3 regions of the Rossellomorea sp. H136 genome follow, and region 3 is predicted to be linked to each of the others. Evidence: riboswitches for the same ligand, from Rfam matches in the RefSeq annotation. Region 3 holds a riboswitch; each other region holds the start of a gene.
What was found. Region 3 has a riboswitch for S-adenosylmethionine ahead of ACYH0O_RS01115 (Na+/H+ antiporter NhaC family protein). Riboswitches for the same ligand answer to the same signal wherever they lie in the genome.
Positions count from the first base shown of each region.

Region 1: another riboswitch for S-adenosylmethionine. It lies ahead of ACYH0O_RS20975 (methionine ABC transporter ATP-binding protein); the one in region 3 lies ahead of ACYH0O_RS01115 (Na+/H+ antiporter NhaC family protein).
Region 2: another riboswitch for S-adenosylmethionine. It lies ahead of ACYH0O_RS21995 (O-acetylhomoserine aminocarboxypropyltransferase/cysteine synthase family protein); the one in region 3 lies ahead of ACYH0O_RS01115 (Na+/H+ antiporter NhaC family protein).

Region 1 covers NZ_CM166371.1:4,116,017-4,125,973, forward strand. Annotated here, with positions in the region: gene sufB (Fe-S cluster assembly protein SufB) at 1-181, opposite strand, end outside; gene sufU (Fe-S cluster assembly sulfur transfer protein SufU) at 220-660, opposite strand; gene ACYH0O_RS20940 (cysteine desulfurase) at 650-1,879, opposite strand; gene sufD (Fe-S cluster assembly protein SufD) at 1,879-3,189, opposite strand; gene sufC (Fe-S cluster assembly ATPase SufC) at 3,207-3,992, opposite strand; gene ACYH0O_RS20955 (YuzK family famiily protein) at 4,301-4,459, opposite strand; gene ACYH0O_RS20960 (carboxymuconolactone decarboxylase family protein) at 4,769-5,134, opposite strand; gene ACYH0O_RS20965 (MetQ/NlpA family ABC transporter substrate-binding protein) at 5,273-6,094, opposite strand; gene ACYH0O_RS20970 (methionine ABC transporter permease) at 6,110-6,778, opposite strand; gene ACYH0O_RS20975 (methionine ABC transporter ATP-binding protein) at 6,775-7,797, opposite strand; SAM riboswitch class I at 7,948-8,054, opposite strand; gene ACYH0O_RS20980 (SCP2 sterol-binding domain-containing protein) at 8,158-8,508, opposite strand; gene ACYH0O_RS20985 (thioredoxin family protein) at 8,782-9,096, opposite strand; gene ACYH0O_RS20990 (toprim domain-containing protein) at 9,102-9,461, opposite strand; gene ACYH0O_RS20995 (YusG family protein) at 9,643-9,879, opposite strand.
Region 2 covers NZ_CM166371.1:4,361,001-4,370,957, forward strand. Annotated here, with positions in the region: gene ACYH0O_RS21985 (S41 family peptidase) at 1-911, opposite strand, end outside; gene metX (homoserine O-acetyltransferase MetX) at 1,080-2,153, opposite strand; gene ACYH0O_RS21995 (O-acetylhomoserine aminocarboxypropyltransferase/cysteine synthase family protein) at 2,537-3,832, opposite strand; SAM riboswitch class I at 4,134-4,253, opposite strand; gene ACYH0O_RS22000 (trans-sulfuration enzyme family protein) at 4,349-5,488, opposite strand; gene ACYH0O_RS22005 (DUF302 domain-containing protein) at 5,618-5,836, opposite strand; gene ACYH0O_RS22010 (hypothetical protein) at 5,848-6,000, opposite strand; gene ACYH0O_RS22015 (redoxin domain-containing protein) at 6,101-6,682, opposite strand; gene ACYH0O_RS22020 (hypothetical protein) at 6,675-7,292, opposite strand; gene ACYH0O_RS22025 (class I SAM-dependent methyltransferase) at 7,325-7,900, opposite strand; gene ACYH0O_RS22030 (hypothetical protein) at 8,543-8,917, opposite strand; gene ACYH0O_RS22035 (type B 50S ribosomal protein L31) at 8,978-9,223, opposite strand; gene rpsN (30S ribosomal protein S14) at 9,251-9,520, opposite strand; gene ACYH0O_RS22045 (hypothetical protein) at 9,717-9,957, opposite strand, start outside.
Region 3 covers NZ_CM166371.1:199,160-209,116, forward strand. Annotated here, with positions in the region: gene ACYH0O_RS01105 (divergent polysaccharide deacetylase family protein) at 1-137, shown strand, start outside; gene ACYH0O_RS01110 ((S)-benzoin forming benzil reductase) at 242-997, shown strand; gene ACYH0O_RS01115 (Na+/H+ antiporter NhaC family protein) at 1,082-2,398, opposite strand; SAM riboswitch class I at 2,485-2,588, opposite strand; gene ACYH0O_RS01120 (MFS transporter) at 2,816-3,988, shown strand; gene ACYH0O_RS01125 (DUF2187 family protein) at 4,273-4,545, shown strand; gene ACYH0O_RS01130 (YpbS family protein) at 4,651-4,908, opposite strand; gene cls (cardiolipin synthase) at 4,996-6,444, opposite strand; gene ACYH0O_RS01140 (DUF819 family protein) at 6,641-7,843, opposite strand; gene ACYH0O_RS01145 (hypothetical protein) at 8,098-8,265, opposite strand; gene ACYH0O_RS01150 (CBS domain-containing protein) at 8,483-8,896, opposite strand; gene ACYH0O_RS01155 (Lmo0850 family protein) at 9,281-9,430, shown strand; gene ACYH0O_RS01160 (hypothetical protein) at 9,514-9,795, shown strand.

The sequences.
Region 1 (9,957 bases), 1.0 Mb from region 3:
TATTATAAAAATGCTCAAGTGACTTCAAACGGAAATCAAGCATCCACTTAGGCTCATCTTTCATACGAGAAATTTCTTCAACGATTTCTCGAGTCAAACCACGTTTAGAACGGAAAATCGATACGTCTTTATCACTAAAACCGTATTTATAGTCTCCGATCTCAGGCATCTTCTTTGCCATGTTGATTCCTCCATTCTTAAATAGAGTAGGAGAAGAGCTTATTCCTGCTCTTCTTCTTGAACTCCTTTTTCCATCGCTTTCCAAGCCAGTGTCGCACATTTGATACGGGCCGGAAATTTAGCGACTCCTTGTAATGCTTCAATATCTCCTAAATCCACATCGTCGTCATAGTCATTGCCTTGCATCATATCAGAGAAGATTTTGGAAAGCTTCAATGCTTTTTCAATCTCTTTCCCTTTAACCGCTTGGGTCATCATAGAAGCAGAAGCCATGGAGATCGAACAGCCTTCCCCGTCGAACTTAGCATCCTGAACGATACCATCTTCCACCTTTAAAGTCAGGTGTATGCGATCTCCACAAGTAGGGTTATTCATATCGATGGTAAAGCTTCCATCCTCTAAAGAACCTTTATTTCGTGGATTCTTATAATGATCCATGATGACTTGTCGATATAACTGATCTAAATTATTAAAAGACATCGCTGAAAAACTCCTTTGTCTTCAATAGGCCTGCAACAAGTTTATCAATATCTTCTTCCGTATTATAGAGGTAGAAGCTGGCACGTGCTGTTGCGGATACGTTCAACCACTTCATCAGAGGTTGTGCACAGTGATGACCCGCGCGAACGGCAATCCCTTCAGCATCGAGTACGGTTGCCACATCATGCGGATGAACATCATCAATGTTGAACGTAACAAGACCTGCCCGCTTTCCGGGATCACTTGGTCCGAAGATTTTCATGCCTTCGACTTCATTCATTTTCTCCAATGCATAAGCCGCAAGCTTATGTTCATGTTCTTCAATGTTATGAAGTCCTACTTCTTCAAGGAAATCAATCGCAGCTCCAAGTCCAATGGCACCTGCAATGATCGGTGTACCCCCTTCAAACTTCCACGGAAGCTCTTTCCAAGTGGATTCCTGAAGCCCGACAAAGTCAATCATTTCTCCACCGAATTCTACCGGTTCCATTTTGTTCAGGTGTTTTTTCTTACCGTAAAGTACTCCGATCCCTGTAGGGCCAACCATCTTATGACCTGAAAAGGCAAAGAAATCACAATCCAGATCTTGTACGTCGACTTTCATATGCGGAGCAGCCTGTGCTCCGTCAACGACCATGACTGCTCCATTTTCATGAGCAATCCTGGTAATTTCTTTGATTGGATTCATTGTACCAAGCACGTTTGAAACCATCATGATCGAAACAATTTTCGTTTGTGATGTGACAGTCGCTCGTACATCTTCAATCGCAATCGTGCCGTCTTCCTGAAGAGGAACATATTTTAATGTAGCTCCGGTTTCTTTGGCTAACTGCTGCCAAGGAATGATATTGCTATGATGCTCCATGTGAGTAATCACAATTTCGTCACCCTCGGACAGATTAGCGCGACCGAAGCTTGCTGCAACTGTATTGATTGCTGTTGTCGTTCCACGGGTAAAGATCACTTCTTGAGCGGACGAAGCGTTAATGAAATTACGGACCTTTTCTCGGGCACCTTCATATCCATCTGTCGCTCTCGTCCCAAGAGTGTGAACACCCCGGTGAACATTTGAGTTATATCCACGATAATAGTCATTCATCGCTTCGATAACGGAAACCGGCTTTTGCGAAGTTGCGGCACTGTCAAGATAAACAAGTGGATGGCCATTTACTTCCTGGTCGAGAATCGGAAATTGTTTACGAATCTCTTTTACATCCATTAGTTTACTTTCCTTTCGATAACCTCAACAAGTTGTTTCTTAACTCCTTCAATCGGCAATTGTTTTACCACAGGAGCCAAGAAGCCATGAATAACCAGACGTTCCGCTTCATGTTGCGGAATTCCACGACTCATTAGGTAGTATAGTTGCAGCGGATCCACTCGACCTACAGACGCAGCATGTCCTGCCGTTACGTCATCTTCATCGATAAGAAGAATCGGATTCGCATCCCCACGTGCTTTTTCACTCAGCATCAATACGCGAGATTCCTGCTCTGCATTCGACTTAGACGCACCGTGTTCAATTTTACCGATACCATTGAAGATGGAAGATGCTTCGTCTTTCATCACTCCATGCTTAAGGATGTATCCTTCAGAGTTTTTACCGAAGTGAACAACCTTCGTCGTGAAGTTTTGTTTCTGTTTTCCGCGTCCAACGACAACGGTTTTTGTATCACCATATGAGCCATCACCCATAAGATTCGTCACGTTTTCTGAAACGGTGTCTCCATCGTTCATTAATCCAAGAGCCCACTCGATGCGAGCATCTCTTTGTGCGATTCCACGACGGTTAACATACGTTGTTAATCCGCTTGCTAAATTATCCACAGCACCATATTCCACTTTAGCATTATTGTTTGCCAAAACTTCTGTAACGATGTTGTATATGCCATCTTCAACATTTGTTGTAGAAATATAGTTTTCAACATACGTTACAGAGCTGTTGTCTTCAGCCACTACTAATACGTGGTTGAACATCGCTACTTCAGCATTGTCATGAACGTATACCGCTTGAATCGGTTGAGTCAATTCCACATTTTTAGGAATGTAAAGGAACACTCCCCCATTCATCAATGCTGCATGAAGGGCTGTAAGCTTATGCTCATCCGTTTTCACACCTTCAGTCATGAAGTACTTCTGTACAAGCTCACTGTGGTCTTTTACAGCTGTGAAAATATCCGTAAAAATAACACCATTGTCTTTTAATTCGTTTGAAAGAGAAAGAAAAGCAGGTGTATTATTTCGTTGTATATAAAGACTTTGGTCACTGCTTTCTAAATCTACTAATTCTTTTGCTTCATCCGGCAGCTCACTCAATGATGAGAACGTATCACTTTCCACTGTATGCTTCTGGAATTGAGTAAAATTCCAATTCGTGATTTTCGTTTTATCAGCAACTGGAAGGCTTAGATCCTTTACTTTGTCAAAGGCATCTGTGCGAAGGGTTGTTAACCATTCCGGCTCTCCGAGTTGTTTTGAGTAGGAGCTGACATAGTCCTGATCTACTGGTAGTTTCGTTTCTACAGTCATTTTCATCCCCCTAACACTTACGCTTCTTGGCCAACAGTTTCGTCTTTGATTCCTAACTCTTCTTTAATCCAGTCATATCCTTCTGCTTCAAGGCGTTGTGCTAATTCTTCCCCGCCTGATTTCACAATGCGTCCTTGCATCATAACGTGAACATGATCAGGAGTGATGTAGTTAAGAAGACGTTGATAGTGAGTGATGATCAAGCAACCGAAATCCTCACCGCGCATTTTATTGATTCCTTTTGATACAACTTTAAGGGCATCGATATCAAGACCAGAGTCAATCTCGTCAAGGATGGCAATCTTAGGTTGTAACATCATTAATTGAAGGATTTCATTACGCTTCTTCTCTCCACCAGAGAACCCTTCGTTTAAGTAACGCTGTGCCATATCCGGATCCATTTCCAGGTATTCCATTTCAGAATCCATTTTGCGGATGAATTTCATAAGAGAAATCTCTTCGCCTTCTTCGCGACGGCTGTTGATTGCTGAACGTAAGAAGTCTGCATTCGTTACACCGTTGATTTCACTTGGATACTGCATTGCAAGGAATAGACCTACGCGAGCGCGCTCATCCACTTCCATTTCAAGCACATCTTCACCGTCGAAGTGAATGCTTCCTTTTGTCACTTCATACTTAGGATGACCCATAATAGCTGAAGATAAAGTAGATTTACCTGTACCATTTGGTCCCATCACTGCGTGGATTTCTCCACCTTTAATTTCAAGGTTAACCCCTTTCAGGATTTCCTTTCCTTCAATCTCAACATGAAGATCTTTAATTGTTAAAGTAGAACCTGCCATGTGTATTTACCTCCGTGACTTTATAATGAATTTAAGAATTAAATTCTTTAATCATTCTCAATTTATTCTCATTCTAATCTTATAACAAATAAAAGCTATAATCAACTTTTTCAACTATACAGATAGTGTAAACTTGACAAGATAATCTTTTCCTATTGTTAGCATAATATAAAGGAAAAATGTAGGGATTCCTTGGCCGTTTTAAGGTCTTTGGAACTTTTGTCCATCAGTTTATCATGACTGGTGCTGATTGCAAAGCATAAAAAAACCAGTGCATCATCTACACTGGTTTCCTTTTTTCTTCCTTATTATATATTAGAGTGCACCTTACGATCAAGTGCCGCAATCATTCTTCTACTTTCCTTGTATTCCTGCTCTCTTCTTTGTTCTACTTGCATTCTGACTTCATGCTTTCGTTTGTACACCTCATAACCAATTCCATGGGCTCCATGCATGGCCTTTTCCATTTCACTTGTGTACGAGATACTATCAAGAGAGTCGATAATGAATCATTCCTTTCAAGTTTTTAATATTACTTTACAACTATACTACCCCCTCGTTCACAAGACAAAACCGGTATAGGGTCATTTTTTCTTAAATTCATCTTTCCACTCTGACTCCGAGAGGCTACTTATAAGTTTTCACAAAATTCCGCCATTATACTGCCAATTAATAGATTTTTTAATAAATATTAATTTCGTTGAATGTATATTCAACGAAATTAATGAGCCAATAAAAAAACGAAGAGGATTTCTCCCCCTCGACTCATCGCTCACTTATTGTTTTAACTGATTCAAGTCCTGAATGGATTGCTGGATTAATGTCACTGCCTGACTCATGACCGCTCCTCCTCCAAATGCAGCCGTCACTCCGATTGCTTCAAGTATTTCTTCTTCTGAACATCCTTGATCCAGGCATCCTTTTGTGTGGTAGATGATACAATATTCATCCTGGGAATAAAGACTGATTCCTAACGCGATCAACTGCTTTTCTTTTTTTGAAAGTACTCCTTCTCTAAAGCAGTGCTCAGAGAACGTATTATACTGTTCGGCAAGCTCAGGCATTTTTTCCGTGAATATTCCAAGACCCATTTTATAATCATGAAGGGCAGCTTCTGTTGTATTTCTTGGTTCCATCTGCATTTCATTCAGCTCCTATTCTGAAATAGTTCATCGAAAGTAGTATGAACCAATAAGGAAATGATTATGTTACAAAATTCGGGATGACCTTACAATGAAAAAAACCGATTCTGTCACTGAACAGAATCGGGTTTGCTCACTTTATTCACTTACCGGCACAACGGCTCCATCCCATTCCTTATTAATGAAGTCCTGGATTTCTTTCGAACGCAATGCTTCCACTAGAGCTTTTACTTCCTCTTTGTTTTCATCACCTTTGTTAACTGCAATCACATTTACATAAGGAGAGTTACTATCTTCAATGGCAATTGAATCTTCAAGAGGTTTCAACCCTGCATCAATGGCATAGTTAGAATTTATGACAACCGCGTCCCCTTCTTCGTTTTCATACATTTGTGGAAGAAGAGCTGCCTCGTACTCATAATCGAATTGGAGGTTTCTAGGGTTTTCTTTGATATCTTCAAGTTGGGCTTGCGTATTTTCCACCCCATCCTTTAACGTAATGAGACCTTTTTTCTCTAATAATGTAAGGATACGTCCATGATCCGATACAGAGTTACTCATTAAAATCGTAGCACCTTCAGGAAGCTCCTCGAGAGATTTGTACTTTTTAGAATAAACACCAATCGGCTCAATATGAATTCCACCTGCATTGACAAAATCATATTCATTTTCCTTCATTTGTAAGTCCATATAAGGTGTGGTTTGGAAATAGTTTGCATCTATATCTCCATTATCCAGATCTTTATTGGGAAGGATATAGTCTTGATACGTTTCTATTTGTAAGTCGATCCCTTTTTCTTCTAAGACCGGCTTCACTTGTTCAAGGATTTCAGCGTGTGGAATATTAGAAGCACCTACTACCAATTCCTTTTCGTCATTTCCCGAACCTGAATCACTCCCACATGCGGCTAATCCAAAAATACTTGTTGCTGCTATTACTCCTGCTACCCATTTTTTCATTTTATTTCTCTCCTTTTATCGTTTATCTAATTTATTTGTAAAGAAATCACCCAGTATCTGAATCGCAAACACAATGAGTAAAATCATAATGGTTGCGGCCATCGTCACATCTTCCCTGCTTCGTTGAAAGCCGTCCAAATAAGCTAAGTTACCAAGTCCGCCTGCACCGATGACCCCGGCCATTGCTGTGTACCCAACAAGGGCGATGGCTGTCACCGTAATCCCTGAAATCAAAGCCGGCATAGATTCTGGTATCAGTACTTTCCATATAATTGTGCTTGTCTTCGCCCCCATCGCTTTCGCGGCTTCGATGACACCTTTGTTTACTTCTCTTAAAGCTATCTCTACCATGCGAGCGTAAAACGGAGCGGCTCCGATAATTAGTGCGGGCAGAGCTGCATTCGCCCCACGGATCGTGTCTAATAAAAACTTGGTGAACGGAATTAACAATACAATCAATATAATGAATGGAATCGATCTGAACACATTTACGACTGCACTTGTAATCGTATATGTCAGTTTGTTATCCCATAGATTTTCCTTAGAAGTAAGGAAGAGCAATATCCCAAGGATCATTCCGAGTACAAAGGTAATCAATACAGACATACCGGTCATATACAGGGTTTCGAGGGTTGCTTCCCACATCTTCTCCCAATCTACATTTGGAAATAAATTTTCAATCATCCTCTCAACACCTCCACTTGAACCAGTTGTGTTTGAGCAAATGCTAATGCATCTTTGATGGTTTGTTCATCCCCATCAAGGTGAACAAATAACGTTCCATAGGCACCTTTTTGAGTTTGGGAGATTTGTCCTTGCAGGATGTTTACGTCTAAGTCAAACTTTCTTATCAGCGCGGTGATGAGCGGCTGCTCAGTTGATTCACCTACAAAAGTAAATTTCAACACTTTTCCATTAGGATATTGCGCCAATAGGTGATCAATGGTTTCACCCGTTTCCTTTACTTCCGAGACTTCTCTTACGAAACGCTTTGTCACTTGCTCTTGTGGATTTCGGAACACTTCCAATACATCCCCTAGTTCCACGACTTTTCCCTGTTCCATGACTGCAACCCGGTGACAGATCTTCTGGATCACGTGCATTTCATGAGTGATCAGGACAATCGTCAGCCCTAAGCGTTTATTAATATCCACCAGTAAATCAAGGATGGAATCGGTTGTTTGTGGATCTAAAGCGGAAGTAGCTTCATCACATAGAAGGACATCGGGATTGTTTGCAAGGGATCTTGCAATCCCCACTCGCTGTTTCTGTCCGCCGCTCAGTTGAGACGGATAGGCATCTCCTCTGCCTTCCAAGCCTACAAGCTTTAATAATTCATTAGCTCTTTGGACTCTCTCTTTCTTTGATACTCCAGCAATTTCTAATGGGAACTGGATATTTTCTAATACAGTACGGGACCAGAGGAGATTAAAGTGTTGAAAAATCATGCCTATTGACTGTCTTGCTTCCCTCAGCTTTTTCCCCTTTACTTGGGAAACGATTTGACCATTCACGTCAACTATTCCATCTGAAGGAACTTCAAGACCATTAAGCATCCGGATCAGCGTACTCTTACCTGCCCCACTATAGCCAATCACTCCAAAAATTTCTCCTTGGGCAATATCAATATTGACCCCATCAACGGCTGAGATCGGACCCGATTTGGATTGATATATTTTCTTCACATCTGAAATGGTAATCATGTTGTATTCCACCTTCTTTCGGAGTAAAACGACCTGTTTAATCAGAATTACTGTTGTACTTACCTAATGTTTCCAGCTTCTTTTTCTTAAGTAATAAAAAATGCCTTCCTGCGATAAGCAGAAAGGCATAATCATATAGGACTATCCTTTCTCTCATCTTTCAAAGCAATTGCTTTGAGTGAATTGGCACCATTTCAATTTTCATTGACGGTTGCCGGGCTTCATAGGGCACGTCCCTCCACCTCTCTTAATAAGAGTAAAGTATATTATTAAATTATTTGGAATAGTTAAAGACTCAGAAAATTTGCTACAAGAGAGATTTTATCACCGGAAATAGAGTGTGTCAATTATTTTTTCTGTTTAAACTTCAACAGGCTCTTTTTCTCTGGATCTCGTTAGCCAAAGAACCGACTCCACAAATAATAGTGGACGATACCCTCCCCTTACTTTCAGGGATCCGTCCTCAATCAGTTGAGACAACCGTTCTTCCCCAGTTAGTAATGAAACCACACTTTCATCCATTCCTTCAATGACGAAATGCGCATCCCTATTCAAATCATCCAACACTGTGCACCCCTTGCTCGAAATCGAAATACCGCACAATTCTTTTTCACAATCAAACTGAAGAATAAACGGGCTATCTGGAAATAAGAGTCGTAAGTGATACCTTGAATGACATCGATCTACTAATTCCTCTAAATATATTCGCATGAATACCCTCCCAGTGAAACTTCGATATAATAACAATTCCACTTTTAGGAATTTTTCCCTCTTATTCTTTCTCGACATGTTTTGAAGAGATCCATCTATTTTGTCGAACAGTTAGAATTTGGATGATGTCTAGTCAAAAAATGATGGCATTCGCAACATTTCCCGAGAAATATGTCTTCGTATGTAGAAAGAAAATCGTTCAATAAAGGGGGTTCAAGAGATGTAATATCAGACAAATAAAAAAGACCTTATCCAAAAAGGTCTCTTATCCCTCTAACTATCCGCAGTCTTGTTTAGCGTTTCATATAAAAATGGCACGGATTGAAAGGCATAAATCCTTTCCTGTTCGACGCCACCTTTAAATATAAGCAAGCAGGGTACACTTTCGATGGATTGCTCTTCTGCAAATTGGGGCAAGTAATTCAAGTTGGCCTTTGAAAAATGAAAGGATTGTGGAAGCTTCTCCACTACGTCAATCATCTTGCTTGCAACCTGACAGGTACCACACATAGGTGTATAAAGATAAACAGCGTTGAACGCATGGTCTTCAATCGTTTGTTTTAAAGTTTCGGTACTACTTACCTCAATCAAAACTAGATCATCCTTTTTCCTAGAAATTCTTTATGAACGTCTATATTGGCTCCAATAAGCACTGACGCGAGGTGATATTCCGGGGCTGCGGCCACTTCCTTGTACATGCGATCAATATACAAATGTTCAGCTTCCGGAAACTCACGTTTAAATTGCTTGCGTAGTTTTTCACCTGCATCATCAGCATCTACTAATATATAGACATCCCTTTCCAATAAAGCATCAATGAGTTCGTCCATTTTCGTAATGCTAATGGTCCCGTTTGTGCAAATAATTTCAATCGGTTCTTTAATGATATCTCTTACTTTACGTTTGTCAGTTGTTCCTTCGACAATGATTACTTTTTCGTCAAGTTCCATCATGATCATCACCTTATCTTTCATAAATAAGATTACGATAGTATATTCAAATAACAAGAGATGATGTCCACTTTCTACTTATATTTTCTCATGTTTCTAAAAAAAAGCGCAAGTGGTTTGCCTAAACTATCTATTTATACAAATGGTGCCAGATTCGTAAATTGATCTGGCACCACGAGCCTCTCTAACACCAGCCACCCTCATCACAATCGGTGTATCTTGCTTGATCGCCCTCTGTGGATGTGTAGCTTTGATAAATTTTATTTTCTTTTGCTTCAAAGTTCGGCTCCATCGTTATTTTGTCAAGAGGCCAAGCCATTCTGCCGATCGGCTGATTATCTAAATATAGTTCTACTTCACCATCTTTAAGTTTTCCTGTTACTCTATTGGTTACATCTAATTTCTTAGGCTCTAGTACCATTTGTTGATCATCCTTTCTCTGTGAAAAAACGTCTACTCATATGGTACCCAAAATAAAAAACAAAACACCTTGAGAAGT
Region 2 (9,957 bases), 790 kb from region 3:
CCTTCATCAATTAACACCACCACAGGGTACGCTTTTCTTGCTTCGCTATTTGAGAAGGATTTCATCACTTCCCCGCTGCGTTCCTGAATTTGCACATACGGCTTTTTCTCTGTTACGAACTCTTTGAGGATTTCTTCCACACTTGAAAGGAGACCTCCTGGATTCCCTCTCACATCAAGGACCAATCCTTCTACCTTTTTCTTCTCAAGTTCTCCTAATTGCTTTTTAAAATCAACGGCTGTATTTTCTGAGAAAGTAGTAATCTGGATGTATCCTGTTTTCTTTCCATTAACTTCCTTCACATCAGAGATGACCGTCTCGACAGGAATCTCATCACGTTTCACAGATACTTTGATGGGATCCGTCAGTCCTTCTCGCGTAATCTCCAATTGAACCTCAGTACCCTTTTTCCCTCTGATTTTCAAGGTAGCTTCGTATAGGTCAAGTCCTTCGATGCTATTTCCGTCTACTTTAATGATCCGGTCATTCGGTTTCAACCCCGCTTCTTCCGCAGGAGAATTTTTAAAAGGAGCGACAATGATCAGCTTTCCGTCCATGATCGTGACTTCTGCTCCGATTCCTTCAAAAGAAGAATCCAAAGCGTCATTAAATTGCGATGCCGTTTCGGCATTCATGTAAACGGAATAAGGGTCATCCAGAGTCTTCAGCATTCCCTGAATCGCACCTTCCACCAGCTGTCCTTTATCCACATCCTGAAAGAACTTGTCACTAATCAAGTCGTAGGCTACTTCTACTTTGTGTAGCTTGTCATTAAGCTCGCCTTTTCCGTCAAACTGAGCAAGCTCGTCCCCATCCTTGCCCGTCCATTCCAAGCCGCCATACATTCCTCCAGCACCGATCAGCATACTGATGATGATTGTGATTATGAGCTTTCTGCCCGTCCACTCCATATATTCCCCTCCAGCTTGTTGTTGGTCTTTGTATAGATAAGAGTGGCGCGACTAAGAGCCTTTCTTATCCAACGAAATAGACACCACACAAAAACGCGCTAAGGCGGTGCGGTGTCTTTGCTTATCTAACTATATGCCGGAGGGGGACGAGTTATGATAAGGCGATCCTTATTTTATTCCAGTAAAAACTCTTTGAACGTGATGGTTTTGAAGGTGAGAAGCAATGATTCCTCCCCACTTTTCAAATTCCACCAGGAACCCGTCATGACCAAAGGCGGTAGAGATAAAGTAATGTTCACTCTTTGGTACAAGATGTGTAAACTCTTTTAGATACCCAGGTGAATAAATTAAATCTCCTTCATAACTGATCGAAATCAGTTCGCACTGGTAGTTTCTCGCTACCTCTTCTGTTCCTCCTCTTCCCCTTCCGATATCATGTGAGTTCATCGCATTCAGCAAGGTAAGGTAGCTGTTTGGGTCAAACCGCTTTCCTAATTTCTTTCCTTGGTAATCGAGATAGCTTTCGACATTGAAGAGTTCGTTTTGCTTTTCACGCTGGAAACGATGGTCGAACAGTTCCTGTGTCCGGTACGTGACCATTCCAACCATTCTGGCAATCTCTAACCCTTTTAAAATGGAGCCTGGTGGATAATACCCCTTTTGAAACTCAGGGTCCTTTTCAATCGCTGTGATTCCGATGTGATTAAAGGCGAGACCGTAATCATTTAAGGCAGGAGTGACGGCAAGGGCGAACACTTTATTTATAAAGGCAGGATAGAGGGCTCCCCATTCTAAGGCCTGCATCCCTCCCAGTGAGCCTCCGATGACCGCTTCCATGTGGTCGATTGAAAGTTGTTGGAGTGCTTTATATTGGGCATGGACCATGTCCCTTATCGTAATACCAGGGAAGTCCGGACCGTAACGCTCTCCCGTATGTTGATTGGTGGACGCCGGTCCCGTACTTCCTTCACATCCTCCTAATACATTAAAGGCAATCACATTAAAATGTTCGGTATCAATATACGACCCCCGACCAATCAGTCCGTCCCACCAGCCGCGGTCTTCACTCGTCCCCTTTACGATATGGGTCCCGGTGAGAGCATGGCAAACCAGGATGGTCGGTCCTTCTTTGTTTCCTGTTCGTTCATACGTAAGATCTACATTTTTCAACGTGGTGCCGGACTCTAATGTTAGGGATGGGATGGTAATGGAGCTAACTTCATATGTGTATAGCTTCTCCATTCCTCCACCTCCTTTTTTGATGTTGTGGCGGGGTGATCAGGATTCCACTCCGGATACCCCCGCGTATAAAACAGTTGATTTTGTACTGTTTTTTGGATAATTGCCATTATGGGAGTTGAGAATTCGTCGTTAAGTCTATCGTCATGAATTCAGATTTTCATTCGAGGGGACTGCGAGCAACCTGTTCGCTGATATATTGGGAATTTCGCTGATAAAAGCCCGATTTCGCTGATATATTCGAAATTCCGCTGATAAAATCAAATTTCCGCTGATATCTCCCTTACATAGTCCCTGGATGGCCTATAAATAGTATCCAAAATCCACTTTTTCACCCTGTAATTTGATTTCAATTACGATTTTAGGGTTAGTTTCCCCAGTTTCTATCATACCCGTGATGTTTCCAACGCCACTTCAATGGCATGATCCAAGTCCTCGATCAGGTCCTTCGCAGACTCTAATCCAACAGAAAGTCTCACAAGGTCCTCGGTTACCCCTGTCGCACGGATTTCCTGGTCGTTTAATTGTTGATGGGTCGTAGAAGCCGGATGGATGATCAGCGATTTCGCATCCCCTACATTGGCAACATGAGACCAAAGGGAAATGTTATCGACTACTTTCCGTCCTGAATCTCTACCACCTTTAATTCCGAAGACGACGATGGATCCCGCTCCATTTTTCAAGTATTTTTGAGCAAGTTGATGAGACGGATGCTGCGGCAGCCCAGGGTAAGATACCCAAGCGACACCATTATGCTGATCTAAATGCTCCGCAATCTTCAAGGCATTCTCTGTGTGACGTTCGATGCGAAGATGCAGCGTTTCTAATCCCTGCAGCAGCAGGAATGCGTTCTGTGGACTTAAGCACGCTCCCAAGTCACGAAGCAGCTGCACTCTTAATTTTGTAATGAAGGCTGCCGGCCCTACATCCTGTGCATAACGCAGTCCGTTATAGCTACGGTCCTCTTCCGTGAAGCCCGGGAATTTTTCATGATTCCAATCAAACTTCCCTCCGTCAATGACGACTCCCCCGATTGCTGTACCATGACCGCCAATCCATTTTGTTGCAGAGTGGATGACGATATCAGCTCCATACTCGATCGGCTTACATACATATGGAGTGGCAAAAGTATTATCGATGATCAGTGGGATGTGATGGTCATGAGCCACTTTTGCTACCTCTTCAATATCAAGCACATGTAGACTTGGATTTCCGATCGTCTCAGCGAATACAGCCTTCGTTTTTGGCGTAATCGCTTTACGGAAATTTTCCGGGTCAGTCGGATCTACAAAATGAACCTTGATTCCGTATTTCGGAAGGGTGGTCGAGAATAAATTATAGGTTCCACCGTAAAGATTGGTAGCTGCTACAATTTCATCACCTGCTCCGGCGATATTTAAGATTGATAGTGAGATAGCGGCCATTCCCGATGAAACACCTAGTGCTCCGATTCCACCTTCTAAAAGAGCGAGGCGCTTTTCCAACACGTCTACAGTTGGGTTCATGATTCGGGTATAAATGTTTCCCGGTTCTTCAAGTGCAAATAATTTTGCTGCATGATCACTGTTATCGAAAACGTAAGATGTCGTTTGATAAATCGGCACTGCCCTCGAACCTGTAGATGGATCCGGCTCCTGGCCACCGTGAAGTAAAAGTGTGTCGAAATCGAATGATTTTGTCATTGATAATTCCTCCTAAATGGTTTTGGTGTTTGGGTTTCCGTTTTGCGGTTGGATGTTTTGGACGTTTGCCTGTTAAAGTTTGTTGGAATTTTGACTGTTGAATTCGGAATTGACTGTTAAAATAATTCGTTTTTTTATCAGTTAAATACCGACCTATTCTCTCATGTTAAATTTCGGCCAAAATTCCCCTGTTGAACTCAGAAACTGAAAAATCGAAGAAGTATATTTTCCTAAGAAGATGGAAGAGGAAAAAATAAAAAACCCTCTTCCTAAGAAGAGGGTCTAATTTAATAGGGTCCTCCTCTTATCTTTCAGGCAGATCGCCTGCAGGAATTAGCACCTTTTCATGTGACGCATTACTGCGTACATGAAGGTTGCCGGGTTTCATCGGGCCTAGTCCCTCCACCTCTCTGGATAAGAGCATGTAGTTGTCAATGTGAAAATTCTTGCGTTGAGATGAATTATAAGGGGTAACCGACCTCAACGTCAAGAGTATTTTTAGAATTTTTACATTATTTAATTTTTAATAGAGGCTGTAATCGCTTCGTTAAATTGAACGACGATGTCTTCCCCATCTTCAATACCTATCGATATGCGTACGACATGTGTATTTATTCCGAGTTTTTCCTGCGCATCCTTCGGTAGAGCACGATGAGACGTTCCTAATGGATAAGAAACCGTTGTCTCTACACCTGCAAGGGAAGGGATGATTTTAATCCATCCAAGTGATTTGAAGAATGTGCTTATATCACATGTGTTGGATAGCTCGATTGTTACGATTGCGCCATTTCCTTTATCCGATAGATCGGTTGGGTAATAGACTCCTTTCACATAATCATTTGATCGAAGGTCTGCCGCAAGAACTTCTGCATTTCTTGCTTGGGTTCCCATACGAAGAGCCAGTGTTTTCGCTCCACGGCAAGTCAGCCACGCTTCAAATGGACTCAAATTTGACCCGATGTTGACAACTTTCTCTCTCGCTTTTTGAACAAGCTCTTCTTTTCCCACGACGACACCTGCTGTGATATCACTGTGTCCTCCGATATACTTCGTGGCACTGTGAGCGACAAGGTCGACCCCTTCCAAGAAAGGCTGGCGCAGAAACGGTGTGGCAAATGTGTTGTCGATCATTGTTTTCAGGTTGTGTTTTTCAGCGAAGTCAACCATTTTCGGGATATCTTCCACTCGCATAAACGGGTTTGTTACGGTCTCACTGAAAAGGAGTTTGGTTTGTGGAGTAATGGCTTCCTCTAATTCTTCCACACTTGTAAAATCAACGAATGAAGTTGAAATACCGAATGATTTCAGCTCTTCTTTCAGCATATGGAACGTACCGCCGTATAAATCCTCGGCGGCAATGATATGATCGCCTGATTGCACAACAGCGAGGATTCCAACAAGGATGGCCGATAATCCAGAAGAAGTCGCGACACCTGCTGGAGCTCCTTCCAAGTCTGCTACCATCTTACCAAGCTCGTCTGTATTTGGATTTCCCGTTCTCGTATAGAGATAGGGGGATTTCCCTTCATAGAAACCCTCCAACTCTTCTAAAGAGGTAAAAGAAAAGGCAGATGTTTGGTAAATCGGAGTCGCTTTACTGCGGATTTCCTCAGTCCCTTTTAACTGACTATGTACGACCTTCGTTGTGAACTTCATCTCTGTCATCCTTCCTGAATCTATGTATTTTTAAAAGTGTATCATATTCAGAAGATTGTGAGGAGTAAGATGTATTCCAAGGCATAAAAAAACACCTGCCCCATTGCAACAGGTGCTCGCCGATTCCGTTTATTGAACGTTATTTAAACATCCGATCAAGCGATTTTCAATATCCGATGCCAGGCTTTTCAGTTCATCGTTATCCACCATTTTGATCAGCTTGCTTGGTTTTGCCATACCAATCTTGGTTGTACCGCTTTCTGTGTATACCGTCACTTTGCAAGGCAGGAAGTAGCTTACGAGCATGCTTTCTTCCAGCACTTTCTTCGCTTCGTGAGGATTACACACCTCTAATACGACTACCTCTTCATTGAAATCATGGGCCTTATCCTGCAGTTCTGAGCAAGATCAAGATTCCATAACACGCCAAAGCTTTCATCTTTCAAGGCAGTTTCTACTGCTTCCACCGCTTCTTTCACACTTATTGAAACTTCCTTTGTGTAATGAAACATGTTCACATCTACACCTTTATCTTTCTCTGAGTCTATATTCTGTTAATACCTCACAGTGTATCAGGTCAAACATCCCTATTTAGAGGTCCGTCCCTCTCGATTATTCCATTCCTTCAACCATTTGACCCATCATGTCTTCGTTCATGGGGCCGACGATTTTGTGTTGGATGATGCCTTTGGTGTCGATCATGTATGTGGTCGGGATGGTGAACGCCCGGTATTCGTCTCCGATTTCTCCCTTTTCATCCATCGGAATGGGGAAGGTGAGTTCGTAGCCGTCGACAAATTGATGGACGGCCTTTTCCCCATCGTCCATGGAGGTCAGGTTGACGGCAAGGATTTCAACGTTTTCTTTCTCCGCATTCTCTTCGTAGTAACTCTGCATATGGGGCATTTCCGCTTTACATGGCGGACACCAGGTAGCCCAAAAGTTCAAGATCACTTTTTTACCTTGATAATCTGAAAGCTTTACATCTTCACCATCTAAAGTGGTTAATTCAAAATCCGGAGCGCGGTCCCCTTTTGCGAGCCCCTGCTCTGCATTAGAAAGATCCATGGATTCATTGGCTAATTGAGCGGCCTCTTCCCTTGCCTTCTTTTCCTGCTGATCCTGAAAAAAGTTCGCTAAGAAGATGCCAATCAGAAGCGCAACGATGGCCAATGCAAAATTTCGTTTATTCATTCTGTTTCCTCCTTACGTTTAAAAGAAAGATGAGATAAGTCATCATGATCAAATACGTCCAGGCGGTGACGGTCAATTCAAATCCTCCAATGAAGGCACTTAGAAATAACTGGACCAAAGTAAACATAACCAATAACTGTCCTGCCCAGATATCGCCGCCGGGATCACTTGCTTTTTTTATAAAAAAGTCAAGGATTAATAGATTGAGCACAACTTGGATACCAGCTAAAAGATAATGGTGATGAAGCATATGAAGGAAAGCTTCTAAGACAAGAACTGTGACCATCCATGAAATGATGATAGTAGCCGGATAATCTACTTTCTTAACAAATATGTAAGTTAGAGCTGCTATCAGTCCTAACCAGTACCCAATGACTCCTCCATGAAAATAGAGGATTGTAATGGGATGCTCCATAACCGTTTGAAAGTCAACCACTATCACACTCAGCTTCCAAACGAGTAAAAAACTAAAAATACTATTCGAATACCAGTCGCTCGCCTTTCTATTCCAAAAATAGAGGAACAAGAAAGTGAGTATGAACGAAGCGATAATGGCTCCCCAAGAAGCCGGAAATGTGAAGGAGCCTATGGTGTGCCATCGTTCAGTCATAGGCATTCCCCTCCCTTCAGATATTTTCTGGCTTATCTATTATTCTTTCTAACAACAATATAATAAACCGATGGATGCAAGTGACCTACTGTTGTGTGGAATCCGGATGATTGGAGCTGTCGATCGAGTTCCTCGGAAGAAATCCGATGATTTAAAGGCGGTCCCATTTCTGATTCTACCTTTTCCCAATCAAGGATCAGCCAAATTCCATCTTCCTTCAGCATATCGTGTAAATCCTGAAATACTTTGATCAGATCGGGAACTTCGTGCAAGACGAAAGCGGATACGATTTTATCCAAAGTACCTTTGTTAAAGCTGAGGTACTCAAGGGATGAATTCTCGTAAATAATATTGTCTACATTCTCTTCAGTGGCACGGTGTTTCAGGTACTCCAGCATTTCCTGTTGCAGATCTACCGCCTGGACCTTTGTTTCAACCGTTTTGGCAATAGGAAGCGTCAGGTAGCCATTGCCACAGCCTAAATCGGCGACGATATCGTCTTTATTGAGTTTGAGAAGTTCGAGTACTTTGTCCACCGGTACGAGCTCTTGACGTTTTGGATCGAGGAGCTTTGAAGCTTTGTGATGTTCAAATAAATCTCCGGTCATCGGGGTTCCTCCGTTCGGTAAATATACCCTATTGTGTATTAGTATCTTAAATCTTTTAAATACAAGCAAGTTATTTACTCATAGTGTATCCTATAGGAGAATTATTACAGATAGTGCGGGGAAATGTGTGTCGAATTTTTGAATAATAAAGAGTCTGGGACAAAACTAAAAAACCCGATAAAAAGACGAACAATAGAAGTGTAGGTTCTTTATACCGCTAATGATTTCCGTTCCGTGCAAGACTACGCTTTCCGCGGGTAGCCCGTGAGCCTCCTTGGCAAGCCTGCGGGGTCTCACATAAGCTACTTTCCCGCAGGAGTCTTCGTCTTGCACTCCAATCAACCGCTGGAAACAGTTAAAATCAAATGATTAGAAAACAAATAATAAACCCGAACAAATCTGCGCACTAAGAGGCAGGTTTGTTCGGGTTTGATTTAGGATAAAAAACTTTTGTCCCAGCCTCTATATTCCTTAATTAGGGCTTTCGTATAGGGATTTTTTCCATGTTGCTTTTCTTCAAAAAAATTATTTAAAAACCGCTTTATAGAAAGAAATTCACCTGTTCATTTATATCCCGGCATCCTCATTTAGAAACCTCTTCATAACGCAATGATTACGATTTAAACTCTATACTAATACTTCTTATTTAGTATAAGCATGATCCATGGAGAAGAAGAAGTAACTTGAATTTATTGCTTCTGGTCCTTTCATCGACCGTATGGTTTCTGTATAATCAATCCATGTTACATTTTGCAGCTTCTGATCTAATCTCGTATTAATCTCTTGTTCGATATCCCTCATCCGTTTCATCAGCTCTCCAAAGCTCATGTTAAAATGAGAGGCTGCCTGTTGATGAGGAGAATGTTTCACAAGTAAGGCCATAAATTCCTCTGACGTCTCGGATCGGCTCGCCAATTCATCTTCAAGACCGACTACATATTGATAGATGTCCCTTTTTCCCTTAGGCAGGCCTTCAACAATATCCCTTGCGACAATTTCCATTAAATGTTCGTTCATCGTAGTCACCTCGGCATAAGTCTATACCTCAAACTATTCTTTCTGACAGCAATAAATTCACTATTTCATGTTGTATTTTTTCAAGAAGCGTTCTGCACGGCCTCCACGATCTGAGAACTTCTGTCGTCCTGTATAAAAAGGATGCGTGTCTGAACTTACTTCTACTTTTAATAAAGGATACGTTTTCCCGTCTTCCCACTCAATCGTTTCATTGGATGTTTTTGTAGATCCTGTTAAAAAGGAAAAACCGCTGTTCGTGTCCATAAATACCACCTGTTGATACTCAGGATGAATTTCTTTTTTCATTCTTACTCCTCCTTATAGTTTCGTGGATTACCAGCTTGATTTTTTGACTCCGGGTATCTGCCCTTTATGAGCAAACTCCCTAAAAGCGATACGGGACATCTTAAATTTACGGAGATACCCCCTCGGTCTCCCTGTCACTTCACAACGACTATTTATTCGTGTCGGTGAGGAATCCCTCGGCAGCTTTCTTAACGCTTCATAATCACCATTCTCCTTTAACTCCCTGCGCAAATCTGCATATTTCCGAACAAGCTCCTGACGCTTCTTCTCTTTTACTACCTTTGATTTTTTAGCCAATTTGATTCACTCCTTTTTTGTTAATCGTAATGATTACGTTTTATAACGCATATGGTTATTAAACCATACTCTTTTTCTTTTTGCAATGATATTTGCCTACAACCTGCAGGAGAGTACTCCCCGACTTACACACTACTGTTGAAACATAAATAAAACCGAATGCCATTCGAGACCGGCATTCGGTTTTTATGTATTCTTATGCTGCTTTCAATCCCTCTAAAATAAGCATAAAATATTTAACTGTATCTCCGTTTCGACGATTGATTATATCAATATCGGCTAGAATTTTTTTAACCTCTTCAGCACCCAGACTCTGGATAAGCATTTCACTGATTTCTTCTGCTGTATATTCACCAACATAGGTATGCTTTAATGCAGTACGGTTCCTTCTACAAAAACTTCTTAATTGCCTTTTTAATTCAGTCGATTCCAACATC
Region 3 (9,957 bases):
GTCATGTCGGGGTCACAGGAATCAAGGTCGCCACCATGCTTCAAGAGTTTCTTCCTCTTTATGAGAAAAAAGCTTCCATTGTCCCATTGTCAGATTTAATACCTGAATATCATTTGATTGATGAGAGCATGCCTTGATGGTGTGCTTTTTATTTGTAAATCTTCTGTTAAACCAATGCTTATTTTTTTGATATAAGAAGACCCTCCCTTATAATCAGAAGGTAGGAAGGAGATGATTCCAAATGGATTATGCAATTGTGACGGGAGCAACAAGAGGGCTGGGTGAATCGATCGCCAAGCTATTTATCGAAAAGGGCATAGGTTTAATCAATATTTCCAGATCAGATAATGAAAGACTGCAAAAGCTTGCCGGGGAAAAAGGGGTATCGTATGACTTCATTCCATGCGATCTTGCACAATCAGGAGAAACAGAAGCGGTCTTCCATGAAATGGGGACAAAAGTATTTGGATATCAACCCGAAAGAGTCTATGTTGTTCAAAATGCCGGAGTGGTGACACCAATCAACCCGTCTGGTGAGGTAGAAACCCAAGCCCTTGAAACGAGTGTGCATGTGAATTTACTATCACCGATGATTGCTACCAATGAAATGTTAAGAGCAGCCCGGGATTCTGACACAAAGATGATCATGATCAATATCAGCTCAGGAGCAGGAAGTCGCCCTGTTCACGGATGGAGTACGTACTGCGCAACCAAAGCAGGCGTGAACATGTTGACGGAAACCGTAAGCTTAGAGCTTTCTAAAAAGCATAGCCGACATCAAGTGATTGCCTTCAGTCCGGGGGTCATGGATACGGACATGCAAGGGGAGATCCGTTCCTCCTCTAAAGAAGCCTTTGCTGATGTCGAATCCTTTCAGCGCTACAAAGTGGAAGGAATGCTTCGCGAAACGGATACGGTCGCAAATGCACTGGTTAAACTTGTAACAGAAAGCGAAATCGAAAGTGGTAAGCTGTATCATGTAAATGATTTGTTATAAAAAGAAAGCAGATTCCTGGGAGGGGATTTGCTTTTTTCTTGTATCAAAAAAGAGACAAACCCCATAGGATTTGTCTCTCAAAATTTAAGATCGAACCGGGTCCGCTTCAGGTGCTGATTTACGTGTGAATTTCGGTAGTGCAAATCGAATGGCAATCAGACCGCAAACAGCAATCAAGATCGGGTAGAAGGCATATGGGATGATGCTGATCGGTGAAATGCCTGCGACTTCAGCCACTAACAGGGCCTGTGCTCCATAAGGGATCAACCCTTGAATGGAACAAGAAAAAATATCAAGGATGCTGGCTGATTTACGGGCGTCCACTCCATAATTTTCACTAATCGACTTAGCAAGTGGACCGGCAATTATAATCGAAATCGTGTTGTTTGCTGTGCAAAGGTTAGTAGAACTCACTAATCCTGCAGTAGCAAGCTGTGCTCCCTGAGGAGACTTGATTTTACGTGTTGCGTGATAAAGTAAAGCCTGAATCCCGCCGTTATGACGGATGAGTTCGACAACCCCGCCTATCAGTACGGAAAGTATCACAATCTCTGCCATTCCTGTCATTCCATCGGCCACACTGCCGAAATAACTGGATGGAGTAAAGCTTCCATCTATGAATCCAAGGATTCCAGCTAAAACAATTCCTCCGAACAAAACGACAAACACATTTAATCCGGCAAGAGCACCGACGATAACTCCTAGGTAAGGCAGAATTTTAATCCAATTAAAGCTTTCTGCCCCGACAGTTGCTTGATTCCCCATAGTAAGAACAAGGAGAATTACCATTGTCACGATCGCGGCAGGTAATACAATGAAGAAGTTGACTTTAAATTTATCTTTCATTTCCGTTTTCTGTGTACGAACAGCTGCAATGGTTGTATCTGAAATGAATGATAAGTTATCTCCGAACATCGCTCCTCCAATAACTGTCGCCATGGCAAGGGGCATAGATATATCTGTACCTGAACTAATCCCTACACCAATTGGCGCAAGTGCTGCGATCGTTCCCATGGATGTACCCATTGATAACGAAATGAAAGCCGCGATAATAAATAATCCAACGATGATCAAGTTACCGGGCAGCACGGAAAGGGCAAAGTTTACGGTTGAATCAACGGCCCCCATCTTTTCAGCCACTCCGGAAAATGCTCCTGCTAACAGGAAGATAAAGACCATGATCATGATATCAGGGTGACCGGCTCCTTTAGCGAAACGCTCAACCTTAGCCGTTAAAGTCTCTTTTCGGTTCATCAACAAACCTACAACGGATGCAATGATAATTGATACTAATACAGGAAAGGCATAAAAGTCTCCTGAAATGATGCCTGCTCCAAGGAACAGAGAAACAAATATGATCAAAGGCAGTAACGCCAATAGATTTCCTCTTTCTTGATTCATTCCTAATTCTCCTTTGTCGTCCAATTTACTAAATTACAAAAAACCTCTTCCGGAATAAGAAGAGGTTTCAAAAGAAAGAAACACTCTTCTTATCTTTCAAGCATTCGCTTGCTGGATGTGGCACAGCACTCAATATGAGTCCGCTGCCGAGACATCGCAGGGCCAGTCCCTCCGTCTCTCTGGATAAGAAGAATATCGTATTTAGTTGATTTAAAATGTACTTCCATACTTTAAAGGGTTTACTCGAAAAAGTCAAACGGGAAATATTTCTGTTTGCTTGATACGGACACCGATCAAATTCCTCCCTTATCAGCAACAAAAGCATGACTTTATCCATAATAAGGCATAAACTCATAGACAATTGAACGTTCAAGGTCTACTATAAGGAAGACAAAAAACATCTTGGGGGATACGGTAGTGGAAAGAACTGTACGAAATCAAATTTTCACATTACAAGGATTTTATTTATTAACGTTCTTCGGTGTTGGGAGTTTATATCCCTTACTCAGTGTGTATTTGAGCGAAAGCGTGGGGTTAAATGGTTATCAGATTGGAACGATCATGTCTGTAGGTCCCATCATGATGATTTTCTTCCAGCCTATTTGGGGAATGGTCAGTGACACGACCAATCGTCCCACCGTGGTTCTTGGTTTAACCTCTTTAGTAGCGGGAATCTTTGCACTCGGTTACTTGTTTATGGAATTTTACTATGGCCTGCTTATCGTGGCCATTCTAGTTGCCATTTTCCAAAGTGCGATCATTCCCGTTTCCGATAGTATCAGCTTGAAGTATACAAGTAAGGTCCGGTATAACTATGGAAATATCCGTCTGTTCGGATCATTGGGCTTTGGTATAGCAGTCTTTATGATGGGAAGACTTTCAGAGGGATTTATCGGGCCAACCATCATTTTTTACTCTTTCTTTATCTGTTTAGTCCTATCCGGATTCCTTTCTTTCCGGTTTCCGAAAGAGAGAGCGGCTGCAAAGCTTGATTTAAAGGCAGGGATGAAGGAATTATTCACGATGAAAAAGTTCCTTATCTTTTTAGCGGTCACATTCTTAGTGTTCGGGCCGAATTTAGCAAACAATGTGTATTTCGGATTATTTGTTGAAGATTCAGGCGGCACATATGCGGGGATTGGTCTTGCGTTCCTGATTGCAGTGTTATCGGAGGTTCCCTTTATGAGAATCGCCGGTGGATGGATTGATAAGTTCGGACTCTTGACAGTCGCTGCCTTGGCAGGTGCTACATCCATGCTCCGCTGGCTCTTTTACTTTACAGAACCAAGTTTATGGCTTGTCTATTCATCGGCTGTCATGCAAGGACTTGCCATTGGCTTGTTCATTCCAGCCGGATTGCGATACATTAAAGAAATCACGCCTTCCCACATTACAGCAACGGCCGTTACGGTATATTCAGCAATCGGAAACGGTCTGGGGAATTGGTTCAGTACCTTTGTTGGCGGCTTTATCTATGAAACGTACTCCATTTACACAGTGTACTTATTTTTCGCAGTCCTATCCCTATTAGGTATTTTCCTTTGCTTCGTTCTCATGAAGGAAGAAAAGAAGAATGCACTCGCTTATTAATACATCAAGGCGCCTGTAGAGAACAAATTCTCTACAGGCGTTTTTTGTAAATAAATGCAGAAAGGAGGGATTTGCCTTTAATGGTAGACAATGGATATAATGATGGAGAAAGAAGAAGCAAATAAAAAAGTTTTTTTAAAAGGTTTTGGCAAACATGAATTGTGGTAGAAGAAGGATAAGTATTCATTGATTATTATATAAATACCAGTTAGAATTATATTATTAGAAAATTCTTTCAATTATATAAACTAGAAAATTACATTATTTAAAAAGGGGATATTAAAATGGAAAATACATTTGTGTACTCAAAAGATAATGCAAACCTTGGAGATACCGTTCAGTTCCAAAGAAAGAAACACGTAATCAATGGAGTGGTTACTACCCTTAGAGAAAATACAGTCATTGTCAAAATGGACAGGGATGTTGCGAAGAAGCTGGATTTACCTGACGATCAAACCGTTGTGTCACATAAAAACTATGTCGTCATAGAACGCACAGAAAATGGCACACAACCTGTATTTGTATATGATGGGTGGAATAGCGCATTAAAAGCTTAAGTTCCAACATAAAAAGTAAAAGACCCTGAAACGCCTACCATTAATATGGATTAGTCGTATCAAGGTCTTTTTATGTGGAGTCTGACGCTCTCAGCTACAATCTGATTAATTTAATTTAGCTGCATATTCCTTCACCATTTCAATTGTGACAAGCTTTCTCTGTGGAACGACACCTTGACGGGCAAGGATATTGATTTCATTTGTAACATGATTAATGGCATCCGTTGTAAACAGCTGATCATTCAAACAAAGCTGAACGGCTTCATCGATTGCTCTTTCTCTACGCTCATCCAATATCATAAATTGTTGTACCAGTTGATTTTGCTTACTTGAATGCTTTGTAATATCTTTATGTACACTCATGATTTCATCCCTCTCTATCAATTACGCATTATATCATCTATTATGCCTTCTTCCAGGCACTCATGGCAATGTCTTAGAATATCATTTCTACAAGATAGGGGACAGTAGCCTTGAAATTGATTCTTTCACTTTGATCTTCATAGGTCTTTCATTATACTCTTCCATGGATAATTCCCTACTCTGCTTCATATCTTTCCTGAATACAGCGCTCAGACTTTCAGAGATGGTTTGATCATATAAAAAGGCATTTACCTCAAAGTTAAGGCGAAAGCTTCGTACATCAATATTTGCCGTTCCGACAGAAGAAATGGTTTCATCCACTACAATGGTTTTGGCATGAATAAAGCCGTTATCATAAATATAAATTTTCACGCCTGCCTTCAGTAACTCACCAATGTATGAATAGGTCGCCCAATACACAAATAAATGGTCCGGTTTGTTCGGAATCATAATCCGGACATCGACTCCTGTAAGAGCAGCAATTCTCAACGAATCCAGCAGACTGACGTCGGGTATGAAATAAGGAGTTTGAATATAGATGGATCGTTTGGCAGTTGAAATCATTTTAATATAACCGTTTTTAATTTGCTCCCATTCAGAGTCGGGGCCACATGTCACAATCTGTACTCCGGCATGACCAGTAAAGGAAGGCTGTGGGAAATATCGTGAATCGTAAGCAATCTTTTTCGAGCGGCTGGCTTGATTCCAATCCAGAGTAAACCGGGTTTGCATCGCAAGTGTTGAGCTCCCTACGATCCTCAAGTGAGTATCACGCCAATAACCGAACTTAGGATTCAAGCCCAGGTATTCATCTCCAATATTAAATCCGCCTACATAACCGACTTTCCCGTCAATAATCACGAGCTTTCGGTGGTTACGGTAGTTTAGGCGGAGGTTGATAAAGGGAATTTTCGAAGGGAAAAACACGTCCACTTCCCCTCCGGCTGCAAGAAGTTCTTTAAAGAAGCTTCTTCTTGTCCGCCGAGAGCCCATTTCATCATACAGAACCCTGACCTTTACGCCTTGTTTTGCTTTCTCAGTAAGCTTCTCCAGAATCCGCTTGCCTAAGTGATCTCTCTTAAAGATATAATATTGAATATGAATATGATCCTGTGCTGCGTCCATGTCTGTCAATAAGGACTCGAATTTGTCCTCCCCATGGGTGAACAATTGTACTTCGTTATCCTGGGTCAAAAGAGCTTCATTATTCATGAGGTGCATATAAATAAGGTCCTGATAGCGGGAGGACGTTTCATTTTTAAAAGGGAATCGGTGTTCTTTCAGGGAGTGGATCTGCCTTTGAATCAAATCTTCAATGCCGACTTTCTTCTTATCTTCCCAGTCGAATAACCGCTTTCTGCTTAAGTTCTGACCGAAGATTAAATAAAGAATAAATCCGAGAAGGGGAATGAAAAACAGAACCATAAGCCATGCCCAGGTCGCACTGGCATCTTTTCGTTCAAGGAAAATGATGACACCAGCGAGGACTAAGTTAAGAACAAATAAAACCCCTAAAAGAGTAGATAGGATACTCATAGTATGTAATGCTCCTTTAATTAGCTTTCTATAAGTAGTATACCTGAGAATGGAATAGAAAAAAATGACAAAGAAAAACAGAGCAGGCTGAAAGCTATCCGAACAATTATTTTTTATTAATGATACACGGACCGGAATTTAGGGTTCACAAAAAAACGGATCACTGACTTATGGTCAGTGATCCGTTTTACATAAATTATAATGCCCTGCTTACCCATTCGGCAATCCAGGCACAGGCAACGGCGGCATAAGTCCCAACCACGTTACCTAATATCCCCATCAATAAACCTACAGGGGCAAGAGAAGGTTGGAATACAGAGGCTACAACAGGAGCCGAGCTTGTTCCGCCGATGTTTCCTTGAGATCCTACAGCTACGAAGAACAGGGGAGCTCGTAGTAAGCGTGCCACTAAGAAAATGATGATCACATGAATGGCTAACCATACAATCCCCATTGCTACGTATTGGGGGGAATCCCATACATAAGCAAGATCGGCTTTTGCTCCGATCGTTGCAAGCAGGAGATAGATTCCTGCGTATCCGATTTTACTTGCACCGTAGTTCTCAAGGGTGCGAATCTTAGTAAAGGAGAAGATGATCCCGACTGCAGAAATGATCATAATTGTCCACGTTCCAGCAGAAAGAACATTTGAGACCGGTAACGTTTCTGAGAACTTTCGTACAACGTAAGCTACACCGAATCCTAAGCCAATGATGGCAGCCAGGTAAGGAACCTCGATAGGCTTGGCATTTTTACGTTGAATTTCTCCCATATCCTCATTTACCTTACGAATGATCGAGTTATCCGCTTTGTTCCATTTATCGAATTTATGTTGGAATCCTGCCAGGGCAATCATGATCCCCATCCAGCTATATCCGACAACGGTATCGACGACAATAATAGGCGAAAGGATTTCTTTCGGTGTACCTGTTGCTTCAATCATGGCTGCCATATTGGCACTTCCGCCAATCCAGCTTCCGGCAAGTGCCGCAACGCCAGTCCATGCGTCTTCAGGAAGAAACGGTTGGAATATGGCTAAAGCGATGGGTCCTCCAATCACGACACCAAGAGTCCCGGCAAGGAACATCGTAATCGCTTTCGGACCAAGCTTTAATGTTGCGGGAACATTCGCAGAAAGAAGCAGCAATAATAATCCCACTGGTAATATGTAAGCTGATGTAAAGTCATATAAAGCCGACTGATCCGGGATGATTCCAAACGTTGTAGATAACATTGGAAGGAAATAAGTCCAGATTAATGGGGGAGCATAGTGAAAGAACTTCTGTAAGAAAGGATTCTTCGACTCTCCAAGAATGAACACAAGACCTACTAAGGCAGCTAAGTAAGAAAAGATTGCCATAGGTTCTTGAATTAAGATAGTGTCAAAACGCCACCACATAGTAAAACCTCCTTAAAAAATCAATAACAAGGTTTACTATAACATTGAAAACGATTACTATTTTGAATTTTAATAAGTGCTAATCTTTGACCAATACTGAATAATAGAAGGGTCATACAAGAAACAGGGAGAAGTTACAGAGCCGTTTTCTCCATAAAAAAAGCCATAGGAGTCCATGGCAACATGTTGATTCTTCATATTAAGTAAAGAATGCTTGTGATGAGGATGTTTAATATAGATGGATCGGATAAGGATTAATAATAATTCCAGAATCCTAAAGCGAATAATAAAATACCCGTAATCATTGTAATACCAAATAACATAAATAAAAAATCAAGAATGCTGTCGGCGAAGACTCTTCTACGGTTTTCACTTTTAAAATGACGTACTTCCTTGCGATATGATCGTGCAGCACGACTCATAAAAACATCCTCCTCCATAAACATCATTTGTTTAACACATATTCGTCACAATACAAGAAAATCCTTCCTTAAAGTGAAAAATATGCCGACTGGCCTATAACCAAGTCGAATGGAGGGACGGACCTTCTTTATATCTACAATACAAAATAAGAGGCTATGCAAAGATAGCCTCTTATTCGGATAAAGAAAGCTTAGAAGTGAGTACCTGTAGCCTTAGTTAGCGGAGGTGATTTTGTGAAATTCCGCTAAGGGCGCTTCCGGCACTTTGATCCGACTGCTGTTGTACTGCCAAATCTCCCAGAGCCAGCATCCCGACAAGCTGTCCGTTTTCCACGACAGGCAAACGACGGACTTGGTGTTGGGACATCAAAGCTGATGCTTCTTCAACCGAGGCATCCGGAGAGATTGTCACGACCTGCTGTGACATAACTTGAGAGACATTTCCCTGTGCACCCTGAGTCAGTCCACGAGTAGCAATATCACGGTCTGTTACCATACCGACAACTTGTCCGTTTTCAACAACGGGAACGGAACCAACATTTTTGGAACTCATTTTAGATGCGACGCTCTGAAGTGAGTCCTGATTTGAAGCGGCTTCCACATTTGTCGACATAATATCACGTACTTGCATGTAAATTCCCCCTTAATCAAATTGGCAGTACACCATTATTATTCGACAAATCCACTCGACTATTCTAAATGCGTTCAACCATTATTTTCAAATGATAGGGACGGACCTTCATAGAGTGCTTTTTGGATATCATTTAGTAATAAATACTTGAGTCCAATACGTCCTGTAAGATCCTCCTTTGGCATATCACACTCCGATATGAGTAGGATGCGAAAATAGCCTTTTAAAATGTGTAAGTAGGGCAAAATAATCTAAGAAAAAGTGCGGAAATAGGATTATAGTTTCATTTTTAGGGAAAAGGAAAACCATTAACCATAAAGTGAAACTTTTCTTTAGAATAAACGTACAAATAGGTAACGACATTTTATAAAAGAGGTGAATAACGTGGTAAAGGAGAACGATCGCTTAAAAAAAGTGATAACGAAATTGTCGAACGTTGGTGTTAATATTTCAAAAACGAAATCAAGACGTGAAATTCTTCATTCACTGAAGCAGTATCAGCCATTACCTAAGACGTTAACCCAAGACTATTAAACTGATTGCTCGAGAAACATTGGACAGACATATTCCCCCTTTTTTCACGATATACTAAGTAGTAGTAAAGAGGAGGGGTAGGTATGGAGAGAATGATGTTTGATTTACAAACATTAAAGGAAATCAGAAAGAAGGCAGATGAAATTTCATACTACTGTATGAGCCGAGATCAGCCAGATCCTCATCGTGTAAGCATGGCGTTAGATCAGGTGTGTCGTGCACTTGCTATGTTTGCAGAAACGGAAATTCATCGAATGGAGAATCACCATATTCCTTATGACCCCGAAAGTTATATTAAAGGTCGTCTTGGGATTGCCTATCGATCTGTTCTCCAAGTCCCGCAAGAAGATTCCAATACAGCATAGTAAAAGAGGTTGACCCAAGAATTCAAGGGCATCTAAGTCACGAACACATTATAGAAATAAATCAGAGACTCTGAAAGAATTAGGACTGGTCCTTTAAGGATGACATCACTCATCGTTTTGGGTCAGCCTCTTTTTATTTACTAATCTAAAAGTTAGGTGACG